Linked DNA regions of Variovorax paradoxus. The protein of the gene in region 1 binds, or shares a complex with, the protein of each later gene. Links are inferred from orthologs where the notes say so. Each region holds a gene or a part of one and is shown in the gene's direction. Other genes may lie near its edges. The genes, in order: L3V85_RS14055 and L3V85_RS12405.

Evidence for each region.
Region 2: the proteins of L3V85_RS14055 (region 1) and L3V85_RS12405 are in contact, whole or in part, in a cryo-EM structure (PDB 8ZAL), measured with the Escherichia coli proteins. The link is inferred for Variovorax paradoxus from one-to-one orthologs.

The regions. Positions count from the first base shown.
Region 1 is NZ_CP091716.1:3,025,341-3,036,936, forward strand. Bases 2,006-4,986 are described here. They hold L3V85_RS14055 (efflux RND transporter periplasmic adaptor subunit), read left to right. Parts: upstream 2,006-2,825; coding sequence 2,826-4,148; downstream 4,149-4,986. Other genes in these bases: L3V85_RS14050 (efflux transporter outer membrane subunit), read left to right, coding at 2,006-2,788; L3V85_RS14060 (DHA2 family efflux MFS transporter permease subunit), read left to right, coding at 4,199-4,986. Also shown: L3V85_RS14040 (ABC transporter transmembrane domain-containing protein), read right to left, coding at 1-710; L3V85_RS14045 (MarR family winged helix-turn-helix transcriptional regulator), read left to right, coding at 787-1,323; more of L3V85_RS14050, read left to right, coding at 1,316-2,005; more of L3V85_RS14060, read left to right, coding at 4,987-5,761; L3V85_RS14065 (AGE family epimerase/isomerase), read right to left, coding at 5,819-7,027; L3V85_RS14070 (ABC transporter ATP-binding protein), read left to right, coding at 7,296-8,066; L3V85_RS14075 (ABC transporter ATP-binding protein), read left to right, coding at 8,068-8,775; L3V85_RS14080 (ABC transporter substrate-binding protein), read left to right, coding at 8,840-10,036; L3V85_RS14085 (ABC transporter substrate-binding protein), read left to right, coding at 10,167-11,360; L3V85_RS14090 (branched-chain amino acid ABC transporter permease), read left to right, coding at 11,497-11,596. UniProt on the Escherichia coli protein: Part of the tripartite efflux system EmrAB-TolC, which confers resistance to antibiotics such as CCCP, FCCP, 2,4-dinitrophenol and nalidixic acid. EmrA is a drug-binding protein that provides a physical link between EmrB and TolC.
Region 2 is NZ_CP091716.1:2,672,306-2,683,804, reverse strand. What follows is about bases 2,671-5,554. They hold L3V85_RS12405 (TolC family outer membrane protein), read left to right. Parts: upstream 2,671-3,277; coding sequence 3,278-4,831; downstream 4,832-5,554. Other genes in these bases: L3V85_RS12400 (3-deoxy-D-manno-octulosonic acid transferase), read right to left, coding at 4,970-5,554; L3V85_RS12410 (rhodanese-like domain-containing protein), read left to right, coding at 2,921-3,256; L3V85_RS12415 (protein-L-isoaspartate O-methyltransferase family protein), read left to right, coding at 2,671-2,907. In the rest of the region: L3V85_RS12435 (TonB-dependent receptor), read right to left, coding at 1-324; L3V85_RS12430 (hypothetical protein), read right to left, coding at 405-794; peptide-methionine (S)-S-oxide reductase MsrA, read right to left, coding at 809-1,360; L3V85_RS12420 (TetR/AcrR family transcriptional regulator), read left to right, coding at 1,463-2,140; more of L3V85_RS12415, read left to right, coding at 2,230-2,670; more of L3V85_RS12400, read right to left, coding at 5,555-6,355; L3V85_RS12395 (phosphomannomutase/phosphoglucomutase), read right to left, coding at 6,360-7,742; L3V85_RS12390 (DNA-3-methyladenine glycosylase 2 family protein), read left to right, coding at 7,854-9,440; L3V85_RS12385 (methylated-DNA--[protein]-cysteine S-methyltransferase), read left to right, coding at 9,447-9,944; L3V85_RS12380 (DMT family transporter), read left to right, coding at 9,984-10,943; L3V85_RS12375 (DUF1345 domain-containing protein), read right to left, coding at 10,957-11,499. UniProt on the Escherichia coli protein: Outer membrane channel, which is required for the function of several efflux systems such as AcrAB-TolC, AcrEF-TolC, EmrAB-TolC and MacAB-TolC. These systems are involved in export of antibiotics and other toxic compounds from the cell.

The DNA.
Region 1 (11,596 bases):
CGGCTGGCCTCGCGGCCCTCGGCCGTGTAGCTCTGCACCACTGGAATCGCGTTCAGCACTTCGGCGGCGATGGCGCTCGAGTCGGCCACCCGGTCCTGGCTGGCGCGAGACAGCTTGCGCACGCGGCGTCCGAACCACATGCTCGGCAACACCACCAGCACGAGGATGCCCAGCACCTGCACCATCACATAAGGATTGGTCCAGACCAGCACCGCCAGCGCGCCCACGCCCATCACCGCGTTGCGCAGTCCCATGCTGAGCGAGGAGCCGACCACCGTCTGGACCAGCGTGGTGTCTGCCGTGAGGCGCGAGAGCACCTCGCCGGTCTGCGTGGTCTCGAAGAACGCCGGGCTCTGCTTCAGCACGCGCCCGTAGACCGCGTTGCGGATGTCGGCGGTCACGCGCTCGCCCAGCCAGCTCACCGTATAGAAGCGCGCCGCCGAGAAAAGGCCCAGCGCCACGGCCACCGCGAAGAGGGCGCCGAAGTGGTCGCGCAGCGCCATGGTCTGCGCGCCCTTGTCGGGGTTGACGAAGCCTCCGTCAATCAGGCTTCGCAAGGCGATAGGAAAAGCCAGCGTGGTGACCGCCGCCATCACCAAAAACACCCCCGCCAGGACGATCTGGACCCGGTAGGGGCGAAGAAAAGGGCTCAGGCCCGACAGCGACCGGGGCGAGCCCTTGGCCATGGAAGACGGAGGGGTAGAAGCCATGCAGCGATTCTACCGAACCCTTGCCCTTACAAAGGCGGCCTTGACAATAATTGCCTCGGCAGCTAATATTTTGCCCATGAGCGATGCAAACACCCATGAAGCCGTGCCGGCCTCCGCCGGCGCAGAGCGTCGCCCGCCTGTTTTCTACCGAGCGGAGACGTACTTGACCGAAGACAGCATCGGCTACCTGATGCGCCGCATCGTGACGGCAGTAGGGCAGGCAGTAGAAACCCGCATGTGCGAGCCCGGCGGCCCGACCTACCCGCAGTGGGTGCCGCTGTACAAATTGCACGTCGGCGCCGCCACCACGGTGGCCGAACTGGCCCGTGCCTGCGAACTCGACACCGGCGCCATGACGCGCCTGCTCGACCGCCTCGAGGCCAAGGGCCTGTGCCGCCGCGTGCGTTCGCTGGAAGACCGCCGGGTCGTCAACATCGAACTCACCGACGAGGGCCGTGCCGCCGCCAAGGAAGTGCCGTACGTGCTCAGCCGCGTGCAGAACGAACATCTTGCAGGTTTCACCACCGAGGAATGGGAGCAGCTCAAGGGCTACTTGCGCCGCATCCTCGACAACGCACAGGCCCTTGCGGCCCGTGGAGATAAAAATGACTGATTCCCTCGCCGTGCGCGCGCTGCGTCGCACTCCCGTCGTGGCTGCCGCGCTGCTGGTGGTCGCATTGGCAGGCTGCGCCGACATGGCCGGCATCGGCTCGCAGGCCAAGCTGCGCGACGCCTCGTCGCTGGGCATCGCGCCCGACAGCGCCGCGGCGCCGGTGTCCCGCCTCGACAGCCAGTGGTGGCTCGCCTTCGGCGATCCGCAGCTCAACTCGCTGATCGACCAGGCCGTGGCAGGCAATCCCAACCTGCAGGTCGCGCAGGCCCGCCTCGTGCGCGCGCAGGCTTCCGCCGACGTGGCCGGCGCGGCCCTCAAGCCCAAGGTCAACGGCGAGCTCGACCTGAACCGCCAGAAGTTCAACAGCAACTACATCTACCCGGCGCCGCTGGGCGGCTCGATCCAGAACATCGGCCTGCTGCAGCTCGGCGCGAGCTGGGAACTCGACTTCTTCGGCAAGAACCGCAGCGCGCTCGACACCGCCATCGGTGCAGCCAATGCCGCCGCCGCCGATGCCGACGCCGCCCGCGTGCTGCTCGCGAGCAACGTGGCGCGCAGCTACTTCCAGTGGGCCCGCCTGAACGACCAGCTCACCGTGGCCAAGCGCACGCTGGCGCAGCGCGACGAAACACTCAAGCTCGTGCGCGACCGCGTCTCGGCCGGCCTCGACACCCGCCTCGAACTGCGCCAGAGCGAAGGCGGCCTGCCCGAGGCACGCCAGCAGATCGAATCGCTCAACGAGCAGATCGCGCTGCAGCAGCATGCGCTCGACGCGCTCGTGGCCCAGCCCAATGTGTCGCAATCGCTCAAGCCGCCGCTGCTGGGCGAGGTCAAGCCGATCGCGCTGCAGACGAACATCCCGGCCGACCTGCTGGGCCGCCGCGCCGACATCGCAGCCGCGCGCTGGCGCGTCGAGGCCGCCACCAGCGACGTGGCCAATGCCAAGACGCTGTTCTATCCGAACGTGAACCTCACGGCCTTCGCCGGCTTCCAGGCGCTGGGCTTCGGCAAGCTGCTGAAGTCGGGCAGCGAGCAGTGGGGCGTGGGCCCCGCCATCAGCCTGCCGATCTTCGAAGGCGGCAAGCTGCGCGCCAACCTGCGCGGCAAGTCGGCCGACCTGGACGTGGCCATCGAAAGCTACAACGCCACCGTCATCGACGCCGTGCGCGACGCGGCCGACCAGGTGACGAGCGCGCAGTCCATCGCGCGCCAGCAGACCGAACAACGCGCCGCGCAGACCGCTGCCGAAGGCGCCTACGACATCGCCGTGCAGCGCTACCGCGCCGGCCTCGGCAACTACCTCAATGTGCTGACGGCGGAAACCTCCGTGCTGGCGCAACGCCGCCTGGCGGTCGACCTCGCCGCGCGCGCGCTCGACACGCAGGTGGCGCTGGCCCGTGCCCTGGGTGGCGGCTGGCAGCCGCCGGCCACCACCACGGCTTCGGCCCCGGCCGCGCTGAACTGAACAGACCTGATTTTTCGTCTTCGGAAAGAACTTCATCATGAGCGATAACAACACTCCGACGCCCGCTGCAGCCGCAGCTCCTGCTGCCCCCGAGGCGCCCGCCGGCAACGGCAAGCGCCGCCGCGCGCTCACCGCGCTGGCCGCGGTGGTCATCGTCGCCGGCGGCGGCTGGGGTCTCTACGAATGGCTGGTCGCCAGCCACTACGAGGACACCGACAATGCCTACGTCTCGGGCAACGTGATCCAGATCACCCCGCAGATCGGCGGCACCGTCATGTCCATCAACGCCGACGACACCGACTTCGTGAAGGCCGGCCAGCCGCTGGTGCAGCTCGACCCGGCCGACGCCAAGGTGGCGCTGGAGCAGGCCGAGGCCGCGCTCGCGCAGGCCGTGCGCCAGGTGCGCACGCTGTACGCCAACAACGGCTCGCTGGCCGCGCAAGTCACGCTGCGCCAGTCGGACATCGTCAAGGCCCAGAGCGACATCGCCAAGGCGCAGGACGACCTGCAGCGCCGCCGCGCGCTGTCGGGCAACGGCGCCGTGTCGAAGGAAGAACTCAACCACGCCGAGACGGCACTCGACACCGCCAAGAGCCAGCTCGCGGCGGCGCAGGCCGGCGTGATCGCCGCCAAGGAAGCGCTGGTCAGCAACCAGTCGCTGACCGAAGGCACCAGCGTGGCGCAGCACCCCAGCGTGCTGGCCGCCGCCGCCAAGGTGCGCGAGGCCTACCTGGCCACGCAGCGCGTCGCCATGCCCGCGCCGGTCGACGGCTACGTTGCCAAGCGCACCGTGCAGCTCGGCCAGCGCGTTGCCGCCGGAACGCCGATGATGTCGATCGTGCCGCTCAACCAGCTGTGGGTCGACGCCAACTTCAAGGAAGTGCAGCTGCGCAACATCCGCATCGACCAGCCCGTGAAGCTCACCGCCGACGTGTACGGCAAGAAGGTCGAGTACACCGGCAAGGTCGCCGGCCTGGGCGTGGGCACCGGCAGTGCGTTCGCGCTGCTGCCCGCGCAGAACGCCACCGGCAACTGGATCAAGGTGGTGCAGCGCGTGCCCGTGCGCATCGCGCTCGACCCCGAACAGCTGAAGGCCAACCCGCTGCGCATCGGCCTGTCGATGGACGCCGAAGTCGACATCTCGTCCAAGAGCGGCAAGATGCTGGCAGACGCGCCGCGCCCCGCCGCGCTGGTGCAGACGCAGGTCTACAGCCAGCTCGACCGCGGCGCCGACGCCGAAGTGGACCGCATCGTCGCGGCCAACCTCGGCCGCAGCGCCCCCGCCACGGCAACGGCACCGGCCAAGGGCTCCGCCGCGCCGGCCGGTGCATCGGTGGCCGTGCAAGGCCAGCCGGGCTGATCGCCCGCACGGCCTTCTTCAGGTAATCAGCTCAGTTCGCGCGTCCCGCAATGGCCACCGCTGCTCCTGCTTACATTGCGCATCCGCCGCTCGAGGGCGCAGCCCGCGTCTGGGGCACGGTCGCGCTGTCTGCGGCAACTTTCATGAACGTGCTCGATTCGTCGATCGCGAACGTGTCGTTGCCCGCCATCTCGGGCGACCTGGGCGTGAGCACCACGCAAGGCACCTGGGTCATTACCAGCTTCGCGGTGGCCAACGCCATCGCGGTGCCGCTCACGGGCTTCATGACGCAGCGCTTCGGACAGGTTCGCCTGTTCATGGCCAGCGTGATCCTGTTCATGGTCGCCTCGCTGCTGTGCGGCCTGGCGCCCAACATGACGACGCTGATCCTGTTTCGCGCGCTGCAGGGCTTCGTCGCGGGTCCGATGATTCCGCTGTCGCAGACGCTGCTGCTGTCGAGCTATCCGCGCGCCAAGGCGGGCCTGGCCATGGCGATGTGGTCGATGACCACGCTGGTCGCGCCGGTGATGGGGCCGCTGCTCGGCGGCTGGATCACCGACAACATCTCCTGGCCGTGGATCTTCTACATCAACATTCCCGTCGGCATCGTCGCGGCTTCCATCACGTGGGCGCTGTATCACAAGCGCGAGAGCGTCACGCACAAGGTGCCGATCGACGCCATCGGACTGGCGCTGCTGGTGCTGTTTGTCGGCTCGATGCAGCTGATGCTCGACAAGGGCAAGGAGCTCGACTGGTTCCATTCGCCGCAGATCGTCACGATGGCGGTGGTGGCCGTGGTCGGCTTCGCGTTCTTCCTGGTCTGGGAGCTGACCGACAAGCACCCGGTGGTCGACCTGTCGCTCTTCAAGCGCCGCAACTTCTGGTCGGGTGCCGTGGCCACGGCCGTGGCCTACGGCCTGTTCTTCGGCAACGTGGTGCTGCTGCCCCTGTGGCTGCAGCAGTGGATGGGCTACACCGCCACGCAGGCGGGGATGATCATGGCGCCCGTGGGGATGCTGGCGATCTTCTTCTCGCCGATCGTCGGGCTCACGGTGTCCAAGATCGATCCGCGCCGCTATGCGACCTTCTCGTTCCTGGTGTTCGCGCTGGTGCTGTGGATGCGGTCGAACTTCAACACGCAGGCCGATTTCGTCACCATCATCATCCCGACGGTGATCCAGGGCATCGCGATGGCGTTCTTCTTCATTCCGCTCGTGACCATCACGCTGTCGGGCCTCACGCCCGACCGCATTCCGGCCGCGTCGGGGTTGTCGAACTTCCTGCGGATCACCGCCGGCGCCATGGGCACGTCGCTCACCACCACCTTGTGGGACAACCGCGCGACGCTGCACCACACGCAGCTCTCGGAGACGATCAACCAGGGCAACAACGCGGCCACGAGCGCGATGGCCGGGCTCGGCAGCAGCGGCTTCAGCACTGAGCAGGTGCTGGGGCAGATGAACCGCATCGTCGACCAGCAGGCCTACATGCTGGCCACGAACGACATCTTCTATGCGTCGGCCATCCTGTTCCTGCTGCTGATTCCGCTGGTGTGGCTGGCGCGCCCGCAAAAGGGCGGCGCCGGTGGCGACGCCGCAGCCGGCGCGCACTGACGACAAAAGCAGGCAACCCACCAACCCCCAGGCTTCGCCAAGAAGACCTGGGGGTTTTTACGTGGCCGGCGCGTTCAGCGCGCGCAGCACGTCGTAGCAGGCACCCATGGTGTGATAGTCGGTCTTGCCGGCCGGGCTTTTCTCGTCGTTGATCTTCTTGTTGCGCGGCGAGAGGATGCGATACCAGGCGCCGTGCCGGTGGTCGACGAAGTGCTCCCAGCTGTACGCCCAGATGCTGTCGTACCAGTCCCAGTAGCCCGATTCGCCGGTGCGCACCGCGAGCAGCGCGGCGGCCGCGAAGCTCTCGGCCTGCACCCAGAAGTACTTGTCGCCGTCGCACACCGTGCCGTCGGGCGCGAAGCCGTAGACCAGCCCGCCGTTGTCCGCGTCCCAGCCGCGGAACATGGCAGTGTCGAAGAAGTGCTGCGCGCGCGGCAGGATCCAGTCGGCCTTGCGGTCGGCGACGGCCAGGTGGCGCTCCAGCTGCAGCAGCAGCTTGGTCCACTCCGTCAGGTGCCCGGTCTGGAAGCCCCAGGGCCTGAAGATGTTGGTCTTGTCGTCGCGGTTGTAGTCCCAGTCGACCGACCAGTCGTCGCGGTAGTGCTCCCACACCAGGCCGTCCGCCAGCGCGGCCTGCCGGCCCGTGATGGATTCCGCCAGCGTGAGCGCGCGGTCGAGAAAGCGGGTTTCCTGCGTGGCCTCGTAGGCGGCCAGCATCGCCTCGCAGGCATGCATGTTGGCGTTCTGTCCGCGGTAGGAGCCCACGCGCCAGTCGGCCGTGGCCTCGTCCGCGTAGAGCTGGTGGCGCGGCTCCCAGAAGTGCCGTTCCATCAGGTCCCAGGTGTGGGTGAGGCCGGCATGGGCTTCTTCCAGGCCGGCCATCAGCGCATGCGCATGCGCGAGCAGCACGAAGGCGAGGCCGTAGCAATGGCAGGTGCTGTCCTGCACGGTGGCGCGCTGCTGGTGCCAGTCGATCTGCCACGCATAGCCGCCGCCGGGCTGCGCATGGCCGCGCTGCAGGAAGGCCAGGCCGTGCCGCACCGCCGCCAGGTGCGCCGGGTTGCCGAAGTGCCGGTAGGCCATCGCGTTGTTGAAGACGAAGCGCGTGCTGCTCACCAGGTGCCGCGTGCGCGGGTCGTACACCGTGCCGTCGTCCTTGTAGAAATGGAAGAAGCCGCCCGAGGCGTCGACGCAGCGCGGCTCGTAGAACGACAGCGTGTGCAGCACGTGATCGGTCAGGAAGTCGGGAGAGCGGAAATTCAGCATGTTCGCTTCAGTCTACGCAGCGCCTTGCGAACCCCGCTCGGGGTTTCCCGCAGAGGTCTAAGTGCTGCCACGGCGCGCTTTGTCGCTGCAACGACAGTCGCCGATCGGGCCGTCGCGCCGCCCCGTGAAGGTTGCACTGCAGCATAGGCATTTGCCCCAGTATCCAAGCGCAGGGCGCCCACCAACAATCAGGCCGCGCTCGATGGTGGCGCATTGAGATGGACTGCATGACCCACTTTATTTTTCCGAACCCGGGCGACTCCGCGAGATGAGCGACGTCATCCTCGAAACACGCCAGCTCACCAAGGAATTCAAAGGGTTCACCGCGGTCAGCAAGGTCAACCTGTCGGTGGTGCGCGGCTCGATCCATGCGCTCATCGGCCCCAACGGCGCCGGCAAGACGACCTGCTTCAACCTGCTCACGAAGTTCCTCGAGCCGACCACCGGCACGATCCTCTTCAACGGGCAGGACATCACGCGCGAGCGACCGGCGCAGATCGCGCGGCGCGGCATCATCCGCTCGTTCCAGATCTCGGCCGTGTTCCCGCACCTCACGTTGCTGGAGAACGTGCGGCTGGGCCTGCAGCGCCGCCTGGGCACCTCGTACCACTTCTGGAAGAGCGAGAAGTCGCTCAAGCCATTGGATGCCAGAGCACGCGAGCTGCTGGCTGAAGTCGGCCTGGACGAACTCGCCGACGAGCAGACCGTGAACCTGCCCTACGGCCGCAAGCGCGCGCTCGAGATCGCGACCACGCTGGCCATGGAGCCCGAGCTGATGCTGCTCGACGAACCCACGCAGGGCATGGGCCATGAAGACGTGCACCGCGTGGCCGAGCTCATCAAGCGCGTGTCGGCCGGACGCACCATCCTGATGGTGGAGCACAACATGAGCGTGGTCTCGACCATCGCCGACACCATCACCGTACTGCAGCGCGGCGCCGTGCTGGCCGAGGGCCCGTACGCGGAGGTCTCGAAGAACCCGCAGGTCATGGAAGCCTACATGGGCACCACCGACGGCCAACTTCAAGGTGCTCACTGACATGACCGCCGCACTCGAAATCAAGGGCCTGCAAGCCTGGTACGGCGAATCGCATGTGCTGCACGGCGTCGACATGGTCGTGCAGCCGGGCGAAGTCGTCACGCTGCTGGGCCGCAACGGCGCGGGCCGCACCACCACGCTGCGCGCCATCATGGGCCTGACCGGCGCGCGCAAGGGCAGCATCGAGGTCAACGGCAAAGAGACCATCGGCATGCCGACGCACCGCATCGCGCACCTGGGCATCGGCTACTGCCCGGAAGAGCGCGGCATCTTCGCCAGCCTTTCGTGCGAAGAAAACCTGATGCTGCCGCCGGAGCTGAAGGGTGCGGGGCAGGGCATGTCGGTCGATGAGATCTACGCCATGTTCCCCAACCTGGCCGAGCGCCGCCACAGCCAGGGCACGCGCCTGTCGGGCGGCGAGCAGCAGATGCTGGCCGTGGCCCGCATCCTGCGCACCGGCGCCAAGCTGCTGCTGCTCGACGAGATTTCAGAAGGCCTCGCACCGGTCATCGTGCAGGCGCTGGCCCGCATGATCACCACGCTGCGCGCCAAGGGCTACACCATCGTCATGGTGGAGCAGAACTTCCGCTTCGCCGCGCCGCTGGCCGACCGCTTCTACGTGATGGAGCACGGGCGCATCGCGCTGAAGTTCGGTGCCTCGGAACTCGAAGCCAAGATGCCGGTGCTCACCGAACTGCTCGGCGTCTGAAACGCATCAAGTCCACAAGACCCGTTCCTTCCGTCCCACAAAGATTCCTTCAGGAGACAACAGCATGAACAAGAAACTCGGCCTCATCGCAACCGCAGTCGGCATCCTCGCAATGAGCGCTGGCGCCGTGCAGGCGCAGGAGAAAGTGAAGATCGGCTTCGTCACCGACCTGTCGAGCCTGTATGCCGACCTCGAAGGCAAGGGCGGCGCCACCGCCATCCAGATGGCCATCGACGACTTCGGCGGCAAGGCGCTGGGCCAGCCCATCGAGCTGCTGGTGGCCGACCACCAGAACAAGGCCGACATCGCCGCCTCCAAGGCCCGCGAGTGGATCGACACCGCCGGCGTGACCATGGTCTTCGGCGGCACCAACTCGGGCGTGGCGCTGGCCACCGCCAAGGTGGCGGAAGAAAAGAAGCGCGTGTACTTCAACAACGGCGCCGGCAGCTCGGTGCTCACCAACGAGCAGTGCAGCCCCTACACCGTGCACTACGCCTACGACACGGTGGCGCTGGCCAAGGGCACCGGCGCGGCGGTGGTCGATCGGGGCGGCAAGAGCTGGTTCTTCCTGACGGCCGACTACGCCTTCGGCCATGCGCTCGAAGCCGACACCACCAAGGTGGTGAAGGAAAAGGGCGGCACCGTGGTGGGCGCGGTGCGCCATCCGCTGAACGCGTCGGACTTCTCTTCGTTCCTGCTGCAGGCGCAGAACTCCAAGGCGCAGATCCTGGGCCTGGCCAACGCCGGTGGCGACACCATCAACTCGATCAAGGCGGCCAAGGAATTCGGCATCAACAAGACCATGAAGACCGCCGGCCTGCTGGTCTTTTTGAGCGACATCCACAGCCTGGGCCTGAAGAACACCGAAGGCCTGCTGCACACCACCAGCTGGTACTGGGACCTGAACGACGAATCGCGCAAGTTCGCCAACCGCTTCTTCGAGAAGACCAAGCGCATGCCGACCGACGTGCAGGCCGCCGACTACTCGGCCACCATGACCTACCTGAAGGCCGTGGCCGCCGCCAAGACCACCGATTCCGACAAGGTGATGGCGCAGCTCAAGAGCATGAAGATCGACGACTTCTACGGCAAGGGCCAGATCCGCGCCGACGGCAGCTTCATCCACGACATGTACCTGGTCGAAGTGAAGTCGCCCGCCGAGTCGAAGAAGCCTTGGGACTACCTGAAGGTGCTCAAGACGCTGCCGGGCGACCAGGTCTTCACCACGAAGGCCGAAACCAAGTGCGCCCTCTGGAAGTAATGCTCGCCCCCAGGCTGCGCGCACTTCGTGTCGCTTCGCCTACCCCCTACCGGGGGCGGGCCGGCCGCTTCGGGCGGCCGTGCGCGGCGGCCCCCACGACTTTCCGTTTCCTCACTGGAGTCTGATGATCATGAAAAAGACAGCTGTGTTCTCGGCCGTTTCGCTTGCCATCGCGTTGGCCGCCGGCGCCGCGCAGGCGCAGGAGAAGGTCAAGATCGGTTTCATCACCGACATGTCGAGCCTCTATGCCGACGTGGAGGGCAAGAACGGCGCCCTCGCGATCCAGATGGCCATCGACGACTTCGGCGGCAAGGTCAACGGCATGCCCATCGAGCTGCTGCAGGCCGATCACCAGAACAAGGCCGACATCGCAGCTTCCAAGGCGCGCGAGTGGATCGACACGCAGGGCCTGACGATGCTGTTCGGCGGCACCAGCTCGGGCACCGGCCTGGCCATGGCCAAGGTGGCGCAGGAGAAGAAGCGAGTGTTCATCGTGAACGGCGCGGGCAGCTCGGCGCTCACCAACGAACAATGCAGCCCCTACACCGTGCACTACGCCTACGACACCGTGGCGCTGGCCAAGGGCACCGGCAGCGCCGTCATCGCGCGCGGCGACAAGAGCTGGTTCTTCCTGACGGCCGACTACGCCTTCGGACAGGCCCTGGAAGCCGATGCCTCCAAGGTCGTGAAGGAGAAGGGCGGCACCGTGGTGGGGAGCGTGAAGCATCCGCTGAATACCTCGGACTTCTCTTCTTTCCTGCTGCAGGCGCAGAACTCCAAGGCCCAGGTGCTGGCGCTCGCGAACGCGGGCGGCGACACGCAGAACGCGATCAAGGCGGCGAAGGAATTCGGCATCTCCAAGACCATGAAGATGGTCGGCCTGCTGGTGTTCGTGACCGACGTGCACAGCCTGGGCCTGAAGAACACCGAAGGCCTGCTGCTCACCACCAGCTGGGACTGGAACCTCGACGACAAGACGCGCGCCTTCGGCAAGCGCTTCTTCGAGAAGACCAAGCGCATGCCCACCGACATCCAGGCCGCCGACTACTCGGCCACCATGACCTACCTGAAGGCCGTGCAGGCTGCCAAGTCGATCGATGCCGACACTGTCATGGCGCAGATCAAGAAGACGCCGATCGACGACTTCTACGCCAAGGGCTTCGTGCGCGAGGACGGCCGCTTCGTGCACGACATGTACCTGGTGCAGGTCAAGTCGCCGGCCGAGTCCAAGCAGCCATGGGACTACTACAAGGTGGTCCAGAAGCTGAAGGGCGAAGAGGTCTTCACCACCAAAGCCGAAAGCAAGTGCGCATTGTGGAAGTAACTCCCCAGGCCGCGCGCACTGCGTGTCGCTTCGCCAACCCCCCCTTTGCAAGGGGGGCGGGCCGGCCGCTTCGGGCGGCCGTGCGCGGCGGCCCCCGCGAGAAAGAAAAAACGGCCAGAGGCTTGCTGATACGTCTATGAATATTTCCCTACCCGGCCTGCTGAGCCAGCTCCTTCTGGGGCTGGTCAACGGCTCGTTCTACGCCATCCTGAGCCTGGGGCTGGCGGTGATCTTCG
Region 2 (11,499 bases), 350 kb from region 1 along the record:
CAGCGAGCCGGAGGCCTTGGAGTCCTTGGCCACGCCGGGCAAGGTCAGCAGCACGTCGTCCAGCGGCGTGGCGTCGCCCTTGCCGAGCGCGTCGATGGCGGCGCGGTCGATGCGGTAGACGGTCGCGCCGACCTCGGGCGACAGCTCCATGCGCGCCTTCTTGAGGCGCTCGGACTGGATCTCCACGGTGGACAGCGTGCCTTCGGCGGCGCTGGGCGCCACTGTGGTGGTGGTCGTGGTGGCCGCGTCCTGAGCGAAGGCCGACCAGGACAGCAGGGAAAGAACGGCAATGCCAACGGCACTGCGACGGAAATTGGGAATCATGAATGGACACTCGTTGAATCGATGAACGATCCGCAGCCGCCCGCGCAATGCGGGCCGCTACGGCCGGAACACGGGGGGATTCAGCGAGTGGAAGGCGGACCGCGCGCGTCGAACAGCGCGATCCAGCGGGCGATGGCCTCGCCCTGCAGATAGGCGAAGGTGGCCGACGGCAGCAGTATCGGCAGCACCACCAGCGGAACGCTGGGCGCGGTGGAGCCGTGCTCCAGCTGGTCGTACAGCCGGCACTCGGCGTCGGTGTGTTCGCCGAACAGGCTGCCCAGGCCGTGCGCCGCATGCTTGTGCACGCCGCTCTGCGATGCCTGCTGCACCGCCGCCGCGGCCTGCGCCAGCCCCGGCACATGCAGCGACCGGTGCATGACCCCGAGCGTGCCAGCGATCCACAACGCGAACGCCAGCGCGACGACGAGCGCGCGCGACGAACGGGAGGGAGACTGGCGGGCGATGCGCACGGCTGGAGAGGAGGTCAGGCCTTCAGGCGCGAGGCGAAGGTCTTCTGGAACTTCTCGACCTTCGGGCCCACGACGAATGCGCAGTAGCCCTGGTTCGGGTTGTTCAGGAAGTAGTCCTGGTGGTAGGCCTCGGCCGCCGAGTAGTTGGCGAGCCTGGCCACTTCGGTGACGACCGGCGAGCCGTAGGTCTTGCTGGCCTCGATGTCGCGGATGACTTCTTCAGCCACCTGCTTCTGCGCGTCGTCGGTGTAGTAGATGCCGCTGCGGTACTGCGTGCCGACATCGTTGCCCTGGCGGTTGAGCGTGGTCGGGTCGTGCACCACGAAGAAGATCTCGAGGACTTCGCGCAGGCTGATCTGCGCCGGGTCGAATTCGAGCTTCACCACCTCGGCGTGGCCGGTGCGGCCGGTGCAGACCTGTTCGTAGGTCGGCTTGACGGTCTGGCCGTTGCAATAACCCGACTCCACGTCGAGCACGCCCTGCACCCGGTCGAACACCGCCTCGGTGCACCAGAAGCAGCCGCCACCGAGCACGATGGTTTCTGTGGGCGACGATGAAGAGGTCATGGCACTGCTCCGGCAGGTTGGAAAAAGACGAACCCGATATTGTCGCGGCTTGACGTGACAGATGCCGCTCACTACATTACTAACCCGCGAGTCATTAAAATCATGCCCACGCCCCGCTCCTTCGTCGACAAGATCTGCACGGTCCGCGCCAAGCGCGAGCGCCGCAAGGAGGCGCGCCCCGGCGAATTGCTGGCGGCCGCGCTCGACCTGTTCGTGGAAAAAGGCTTCGCCGCCACCCGCTCCGAAGAAGTGGCGGCGCGGGCCGGCGTTTCCAAGGGCACGCTCTTCCTGTACTTCCCGAGCAAGGAAGAGCTGTTCAAGGCCGTGGTCATGGAAAGCCTGGGCGGCCGGTTTACCGAGTGGAACGCCGAATTCGAGGCTTTCGAGGGCACCTCGGCCGAAATGCTGCGCTACTGCATGAACGTGTGGTGGGAACGCGTCGGCATGACCAAGGCCTCGGGCCTGACCAAGTTGATGATGTGCGAGGGCTCCAACTTCCCCGAGCTCGCGGAGTTCTACCGCCGCGAGGTGGTGCGCCCCGGCCACGACCTGCTGCGGCGCATTCTGCAGCGCGGCATCGACCGCGGCGAATTCGCCCAGGTCGACATCGACCACGCCATCTACTCGGTGGTCGCGCCCATGGTCTTCCTCATGCTCTGGAAGCATTCGGCCATGGTCTGCGTCGACGGCGCATCCACGCTCGACCCCGAGAAATACCTCGCGACGCAGGCAGAAACAGTGCTTTACGGCCTCACAGTCCGCCCCGGAGACAAGGCATGAAGCGTCGCGGAAGGCCGACCGGGCCGCGGGTGTCATCGGCGCCACCTAAAATTGAAGGTTTGTCCTGAGCCCACAAGGAAAGCCACGCCATGAACCCCACTCCCACCCTCGAGCGCTTGCGCTTCAACATGATCGAACAGCAGATCCGCCCCTGGGATGTGCTGGAGACCGACATCCTCGAACTGCTGGCTGAAATCCACCGCGAGGACTACGTGCCCGACGAGCACCGCACCCTGTCGTTCTTCGACATGGAACTGCCGCTGCTGGACGGCTCCGTGCCCGGCGAATTCATGCTGTCGCCCAAGGTCGAGGCCCGCACCCTGCAGGACCTGCACATCCAGAAGCACGAATCCGTGCTCGAGATCGGCACCGGTTCCGGCTTCATGGCCGCCCTGCTCGGCGCCCGCGCCGCCCAGGTGCTGTCGCTGGAAATCAACCCCGTGCTGGCCGCCCGCGCCGCCGAGACGCTGCGCCAGAACGGCGTGACCAACGTCGAAGTGCGCCACGCCGACGGTTCCGTGCCCCTGGCCAGCGGCCCGAGCTTCGACGTGATCGTGCTCAGCGGCTCGGTCGCGCGCATTCCGCAGAACCTGCTGGGCTCGCTCAAGGTCGGCGGCCGCCTGTCGGCCATCGTGGGCGACGAACCCATGATGCGCGCCCACTTCGTCACCCGCACCAGCGAAAGCAAGTGGGACACCACCCAGCCTTGGGACACCGTGGCCCCGCGCCTGCTGAACTTCCCCGAGCCCTCGCGCTTCTCGTTCTGAGCGGACGGCAACCATGATCGACCAAGTCCGCCCCGCCGACCTCGCCGCCTGGTTCGCCCAGGACGCCGACGCGGCCCCGGTGCTGCTCGACGTGCGCGAGCCCTGGGAGCTGCAGACGGCGAGCGTCGTGCCCCAGGGCTTCACCCTGGTCGCGATCCCGATGAACGAGATCCCCGGGCGCCTGGCCGAGCTGGGCGAAGGCCGGCGCATCGCCTGCCTCTGCCACCACGGCGCGCGCAGCCAGCGCGTGGCCGCCTTCCTGAGCCAGAACGGCTTTGCCGACCTGGCCAACGTGGCCGGCGGCATCGACGCCTGGTCCTCGCACGACGCGTCTATCCCGCGCTACTGATTCTTTCTTCAAGGACGTTCAATGCCTTCCAGGCCCCGGCTTTCGCCACTTTCCGCAGCGCTCGCAAGCACTTTCGCAGCACTGCTCGCATTGCCGGCCCAGGGCCAGACACTGAACGAACTGTATGACGCCGCCCGCAGCTACGACGCCACCTACCAGGGCGCGCGGGCCCAGTACGACGCCAACGTGGCGCGCGCCGCGCAGGCCAAGGCCGGCATCCTGCCGGCGGTCGGCCTCACGGCCGGCGTGACGCGCAGCGACATCGAGATCGACACCCTCACGGGCACCGGCCGCGGCACCACCACCCCGCGCGACTTCAACACGCAGAACGTCGGCATCAACGCCACGCAGCCGCTGTACCGGCCCGCCAACTGGGCCACCTACGAACAGGGCAAGCGCCAGGCCGACATCGCGCGAGCGGTGTTCACCATCGCGGAGCAGGACCTGATCGTGCGCGTGAGCCAGGCCTACTTCGACGTGCTCGCCAGCCAGGACAGCCTGGCGCTGGTGCGCGCGCAGAAGGTGGCCGTGGCCGAACAGCTGGCGTCGGCCAAGCGCAACTTCGAGGTCGGCACCTCGACCATCACCGATTCGCGCGAAGCGCAGGCCCGCTACGACCTGGTGACCGCGCAGGAAATCGCCGCCGAGAACGACCTGCAGGTCAAGAAGGTGGTGCTCGACCAGCTGGTCGGCCGCCCCGGTAGCGTTCCGGTGCCGCTCGCGGTGCCGGTGGTGCTGCCCACCGCCCTGCCCGCGGACATCAATGCCTGGGTCGCGCAGGCCGACGAGGTGCATCCGGCGATCCAGCAGGCGCGCCTGGGCGTCGACGTGGCCGGGCTCGAAGTGGAAAAGGCCAAGGCCGGCCACAAGCCCACGCTGGACGCCAACCTTGGCTACAACGTCACGCGCAATCCGACCGGCACCACCACCAGCGCGGTGGGCACGCGCGCCAATGCGACCACGGTCGGCGTCACCTTCAACCTGCCGCTGTTCGCCGGCTTCGCGACCGAGAACCGCATCAAGGAAACGCTGGCGCTCGAAGACCAGTCGCGCAGCGTGCTCGAAGGCACCCGCCGCAACGTGGCGCAGGCCACGCGCTCCGCGTACCTCGGGCTCGTCTCGGGTGCGGGTCAGGTGAAGGCGCTCGAAGCGGCCGAATCGTCGAGCCAGAGCGCGCTCGATGCCAACCGGCTCGGTTACCAGGTGGGCGTGCGCATCAACATCGACGTGCTGAACTCGCAGAGCCAGCTGTTCCAGACCAAGCGCGACCTCGCGCAGGCGCGCTACAACGTGCTGCTGGGCAACCTGAAGCTGCGCCAGGCCAACGGCACGCTGACCACCGACGACATGCACGCGATCAACGCCACGCTGGCAAGCAACGGCAGCGTGCCGGCCGTGCCCGCGGCCACCGCGCCGGACCGCACGCCGCAACAGCAACAGACGCCCGTGGTGCCGGTGACGCCGCCGAGCATCCCGGTGATTCCGCCGGTGCCGGTGCAGCCGTTCAATCCGCCCGCGCCGACGATGCCGACGCCGCCCGTGCCTCCGGTGATCCTGAATCCGCCGGTGCGCTGAGGCGCTCGTCTTTCTCCCTCCCCTTCCGGGGGAGGGCCGGGGTGGGGGCACGACGGCCTTCACCCATCTGCAACGCTCATTGGGCGCGAGCCCCCATCCCAGCCTTCCCCCAGAGGGGGAAGGAGCAATGCAGGTTCTTCAGTCCAGCGTGGGTTCCGCGCGCGGCGGTTGATCTTCTTCCAGCGGCGCGTTCACCGTATCCACCGGCTCGGCCGCCTGCGCAATCGCCAGCACCGCCGCCGCCGTGCGCTCCGCCGCTCCCCGGTTCGACGACGCAAAAGCCTGCGCGGCCTGCGCCATCGCCGCGCGGCGCTCGGGGTTCTCGACCAGCTTCAGCGCCGCCGTCACCGCCTGCTCCATGCCCTCGACGCGCAGCGACGCGCCCGCGGCCAGCGACAGTTGCGCCGCTTCCGCGAAGTTGAAGGTCGACGGTCCCATGATCACCGGGCAGCCGCAGGCCGCCGGCTCGATGAGGTTCTGCCCGCCCAGCGGCTCGAAGCTGCCGCCGAGCAGCGCCACGTCGGCCAGGCCGTAGTAAAGCGCCATCTCGCCCAGCGAGTCACCGAGCCAGATCTCCGATTCGGCCGGCTGCCCGGCGGCGCTGCGACGCGCCACCGCGAAGCCTTCGGCCTCGATCAGCGCCGCCACTTCGTCGAAGCGTTGCGGATGGCGCGGCACGATCATCCATTGCACGTCATGCACGCGCTTGGCAATCGAGCGCACCGCGCCCTGCTCCGGCGGCACCGGCGAGGTCGCGCCGAAGCGCTTGAGCACTTCGAGCAGCAGCCGCTCTTCGCCGTCGCGCGAGCTCGCGAGCACGACCATCGGCCGCGGCAGGTGTTCGCGCAGCGACATCGCCGTGCCGAGCTGGCGCGCGTCGGGCGTGGCGTCGAACTTGAGGTTTCCGTACACGCCCGCCACCTTGGCGCCGAGCGACACCAGACGGTGCGAATCGGCCTCGGTCTGCGCCCACACCGCGGTGAGGGCCGAGTAGGCGGGCCGCGAGAGCCAGGCAAGGCGTTCGGCCGCGGCCAGCGATTTTTCGTTGAGGCGCGCATTGGCCAGCACCAGCGGAATGCGGCGCTCGGCGCAGGCGGCGGCCATCTCGGGCCAGACCTCGGTTTCCATCAGCACGCCGATGCGCGGCTGGAACTTGTCGAGAAAGCGCGCCACGGCACCCGGTGTGTCCCACGGCTGCCAGACCTGCGTGTCGCCCGGCTCGAGCAGCTTGGCGCCCTCCTCGCGGCCGGTGGCGGTGCCGTGCGTGAGCAGGATCGGCACGCCCGGATACTGGCGGCGCAACTCGGCAATCAGGATGGCGGCCGCGCGCGTTTCGCCGAGCGAGACGGCGTGCACCCAGCACTGGGCATGGCCGGTGATGGACTCGTCGTAGCGGCCGAAGCGCTCCTCGACGGCCACGCCGTAGCCGGGCTCGGCCACGGCACGGCGCCGCAGCTTGCGGCGGACCAGCGGTTGCACGGCGGTGGTGAAAACGCCGTAGAGGCGCAGCAATAGCGAACGCACAGGCTCAGTGGGCAGCAGCGGCCAGTTGGGCGTCGGGCTTGGCGGTGCGCAGCAGCGCCAGCATCTCGGCCTGGATGCGCTCGAGCGCGTCTTCGGTCTGGCCTTCGAAGCGCAGCACCAGCACGGGCGTGGTGTTCGACGCGCGGATCAGGCCGAAACCGTCGGGCCAGTCGACGCGCAGGCCGTCGATGGTCGACACCCTGGCCGGCGCCGCGAAGTCCGCGCCCTTCACGAGCTTGTCGACCACCGCATGCGGCTCGCCCTCGGCGCAGGCCACGTTCAGCTCGGGCGTCGAGAAGCTCGTGGGCAGCGCGTTCAGCACCGCGCTCGCGTCAGGGCTCTTGCTCAGGATTTCGAGCAGGCGGCAGCCCGCGTAGGTGCCGTCGTCGAAGCCGAACCAGCGCTCCTTGAAGAAGATGTGGCCGCTCATCTCTCCGCCCAGCGGCGAATCGATTTCCTTCATCTTCGCCTTGATGAGCGAGTGGCCGGTCTTGTAGATCATGGGCTTGCCGCCCGCGGCCTCGATGGCCGGCGCCAAACGCTGCGAGCACTTCACGTCGAAGAGGATGGTGCCGCCCGGCACGCGCGACAGCACGTCCTGCGCGAACAGCTGCATCTGGCGGTCGGGGAAGATGTTCTGCCCGTCCTTGGTGACGATGCCCAGGCGGTCGCCATCGCCGTCGAAGGCCAGGCCCAGTTCGGCATCGCCCGAAGCCAGTGCGGCCATCAGGTCCTTGAGGTTCTCGGGCTTGCTCGGGTCGGGGTGGTGGTTGGGGAAGTCGCCGTCCACCGCGCTGAACAGCTCCGTCACTTCGCAGCCGATGGCGCGGAAGATGGCGGGGGCGGAAGCGCCCGCGATGCCGTTGCCGGAGTCGACCACGATCTTCATGGGCCGCGCCAGCTTGATGTCGCCGACGATGCGTTTCACGTAGGCCTCGGTCACGTCGACCTTGCGCACGCTGCCGCCGGGGGCGAGTTGCGCGGAGCCCGCTTCGATGGTCTTGCGCAGGCCCTGGATCTCGTCGCCGTAGATGGCGCGGCCGGCCAGCACCATCTTGAAACCGTTGTAGTCCTTGGGGTTGTGGCTGCCCGTGACCTGGATGCCGCTGGAAGCCAGCGTGTGGGCCGCGAAGTACAGCATGGGCGTGGTGACGGCGCCCACGTCGATCACCTCGATGCCAGTGGCCACCAGGCCCTTGATCAGCGCCTCGACCAGCATCGGGCCGGACAGGCGGCCATCGCGTCCCACGGCCACCGACTTCTCGCCCGCGGCGCGGGCGGCGCTGCCGAAGGCCCGCCCGAGTGCTTCCGCCACTTCGGCGTCGAGAGTGACCGGCACGACGCCGCGAATGTCATAGGCCTTGAAGATCGACGCGCTGAGCTGCATGAAAGGCGTTTCCCTGCTGGATTTGTAAACGGGCCATTGTAGGCAACGCCCCGGGGTGCCACATGTCCGAAAACGGCCAGTTGAAACGAGTCGAAACCGTATCATTTCCCCATGCCTACCAGCCACACACCCACCGAAGCGCTCGAGAGCGACGCCTGCTACCTGGCGATGAAGACGCACGACGCGCGCTTCGACGGGTCGTTCTTCACCGCGGTCACTTCCACCGGCATCTATTGCCGCCCGGTCTGCCGCGTCAAGCTGCCGCGGCGCGAGAACTGCCGGTTCTTCCGACACGCGGCACAGGCCGAGGCCGCGGGCTTTCGCCCCTGCCTGCGCTGCCGGCCGGAGCTGGCACCGCGCGCGGCCAGCTGGTCGACCGAAGACGCCTCGCGCATCCTCGCGCTGCAGGCCGCGCGGCTGATCGACGAGCCCGACGCATGGTCGGAAGACGGCCCCGGCGCGGCGCAGATCGCGGCCCGCCTGGGCGTGAGCGACCGCCACCTGCGCCGAATCTTCGAGGCGCAGTTCGGCGTGTCGCCCCTGCAATACCTGCAGACGCGCCGCCTGCTGGCCGCCAAGCAGTTGATCGCCGACACCCGCCTGCCCATGACGCAGGTCGCGCTGGCCAGCGGCTTTGCGAGCGTGCGCCGCTTCAACGCCGCGTTCGTCGAGCACTACGGCCTCAATCCGAGCGCGCTGCGCCGCGCCGGCGGCGAGGCCGTCGAGGGCGGTGAAAGCCGGGCCATCGAAGTGCGGCTGGGCTTTCGGCCACCCTACGACGACAACGCCATGCTCGGCTTCTTCGCGCGCCGCGCGCTGCGCGGCATCGAAGTAGTGGCCACGGCCGACGGCAAGGAGCCGGCCAAGGGCAGCACGGCCGCCTATGTGAAGCTGGCACGCACGCTGCGCATCCAGCAGGGCAACCAGGCGCATGCCGGCTGGCTGCAGCTGCGCTTCGACCTCGAGCGCGAACAGGTGCTGCTGTCGGTCAGCGACTCGCTGGCCGCTGTGCTGCCCATCGTCATCAGCCGCGCCCGCGCCCTGTTCGACCTCGACGCAGAGCCGATGGCCATCAATACCGCGCTGCATGCCGCCTTCCCGCACGGCGACGGTCTGCGCGTGCCCGGCGCGGTCGACGGTTTCGAGCTGGCGGTGCGGGCGGTGCTGGGCCAGCAGATCACGGTGGCCGCGGCGCGCACGCTGGGCTCGCGGCTGGTGGCGGCATTCGGCGAAACCATCGCCACGCCCATCGAAGGCCTGGACCGGTTGTTTCCCACGCCGGCCGCCATCGCGCAGGCGAGCGGCGACGCGCTGGGCCAGCTCGGCATCGTGCGACAACGACAGGCCGCGCTGCAGGCCATCGCCCGCGAGGTCGCTGAAGGCCGGCTGGCGCTGCATGCGGGGGCCGACGTGCCCTCGACCATCGCGGCGCTGCAAGAGCTGCCCGGCATCGGCGCCTGGACCGCGCAATACATCGCGATGCGCGCGCTGCGCTGGCCCGACGCCTTCCCTGCGGGAGACGTCGCGTTGCAGAAGGCGCTGGGCGTGACCACCGCGCGCGCCGCCAGCGAAGCCTCGCAGGCCTGGCGCCCCTGGCGCAGCTATGCGGTGCTGCGCGCTTGGCATGCGCCTTCCGCTCCCGCTACCGCAGCCACGGCTGCATCTCCCCTCATCACCACGGCAGGCCTTACCGCCTGAAATGTCATGAAGTTCAAGAGCAAGCTCATCTACACATCGCACATCGACTCGCCACTCGGCGGCATCACGATGGCGGCCACCGACCAAGGCCTGGCGGGCGTCTGGTTCGACCAGCAGCGCCACTGGCCCGACACCACCGGCTGGATCGCCAAGGACGACCACCCCGCGCTGGTCGAGGCGGCCGCGCAGCTGCGCGACTATTTCGCCGGCAAGCGCGACCACTTCGACATGAAGCTCGACCTCTCGCACGGCACCGCGTTCCAGCAGAGCGTGTGGCAGCAGCTGCTGGCCATTCCGGCCGGCGCCACGCTGACCTATGGCGCGCTGAGCGCCAACCTGGGCAACCCGGCCGCGGTGCGCGCGGTGGGCGCGGCCGTGGGGCGCAACCCGATCAGCGTGATCGTGCCCTGCCACCGCGTGCTGGGCGCCGACGGTTCGCTGACCGGTTACGCTGGCGGGCTGGATCGCAAGACCGCCCTTCTGGAGCTGGAAGGCGCGCTGTAAGACAACCGCGGAACAACCGCAGAGAAGAACGAGGGACGCATGAGCACAACGAACAACAACATCCCGGCCACGGCCATCGCACCGGCCGCTCCCGCCTCGGCCTCCGCCGCCTGGCTCGTCGACCTGGTGCTGCTGGGCGCGCTCTGGGGCGCGTCCTTTCTCTTCATGCGCATCGGCGCGGCCGAGTTCGGGGCCCTGCCTGCGGCCGCCGTTCGGGTGGCCATCGCCTCGCTGTTCCTGTTGCCCATCGCGCTGCTGCGCGGCCAGGGCCCGACCATCGCGAAGCATTGGAAGGCCAGCTTCGCGGTCGGCGTCTTCAACTCGGGCCTGCCGTTCGCGCTCTTCTGCTTCGCTCTGCTGAGCATCAACAGCGGCCTGGCCGCGGTGCTCAACGCCACCACGCCGATGTTCGGCGCACTGGTGGCCTGGGCCTGGTTCCGCGAACGCCCGGCGGGCTCGCGCATCGTGGGCCTGGTGATCGGCTTTGCCGGCGTCGCGATGCTCGCGAGCCGCAGCGCCGGCGTGCATGCCGGCGCCACCGGTCATGCGGCGCTGTGGGCCGTGCTGGCCTGCCTTGGCGCATGCCTGTGCTACGGCATCTCGGCCAGCGCCACGCGCCGCCACCTGGGCGGCGTGCCGGCCCTGACCACGGCCACCGGCAGCCAGATCGGCGCCACGCTGTTCCTGGCCATTCCCGCATTCATGCTGTGGCCCACGCAGATGCCGAGCCTGCGCGCCTGGCTCGCGCTGCTGGCGCTGGGCATCGCCTGCACGGGCATCGCCTACATCTTGTTCTTCCGGCTGATCGAGCGCGCCGGCCCCGCGCGCGCGCTGACAGTGACCTTCCTGGTGCCCGTATTCGCGCTCTTCTACGGCGCGGTGTTCCTCGACGAGCACATCACGCAGTGGATGCTGATCTGCGCGGCCGTCATCGTGTGCGGCGTGGCGCTGTCCACCGGTGTCGTCAAGTTCGGCTGGCCGCGCAAGGCCGCTGCCTGAACGCCAAGCGCGCTCAGGAAAAGGCGCCGGCCACCACGTTGACCGAAAGCGCCAGCACCATCATGTTGAAGGTGAACGACAGCACGCTGTGGATCAGCGTGATGCGCCGCATCTCCTTGGACGTGGCCTGCACGTCGGAGACCTGAGAGGTCATGCCGATCACGTAGGAGTAGTAGAGAAAGTCGAAGTAGTCGGGGGCGTCGTCCTTGCCCGGAAAGTCGAGGCCGCCGTCGGGCCTGCCGCCCTTCTGGTCGATGTAGTAGCGGTGCGCGTAGTGGAACGCGTAGATCGAATGCATCATCAGCCACGACCCCGCCAGCGCCACCAGCCCGAGCGCGACATGCGCGATGCGCTCCCAGCCGTTCAGCTGCTTGACCTGCTGCAGCAGCATGGCGATGGCCACCACGCTCACGCCCACCGCCACCAGCATCGACACCAGGATCACCACGTTAGGCTGGTCCAGCGACTGCGCGCGCTCGCGCGTGCGGCGCGCGTCGAAGGTGTCGGCCAGCCACCAGGTGAGCACCTGGTAGACCAGCACGCCGGCGCACCAGCC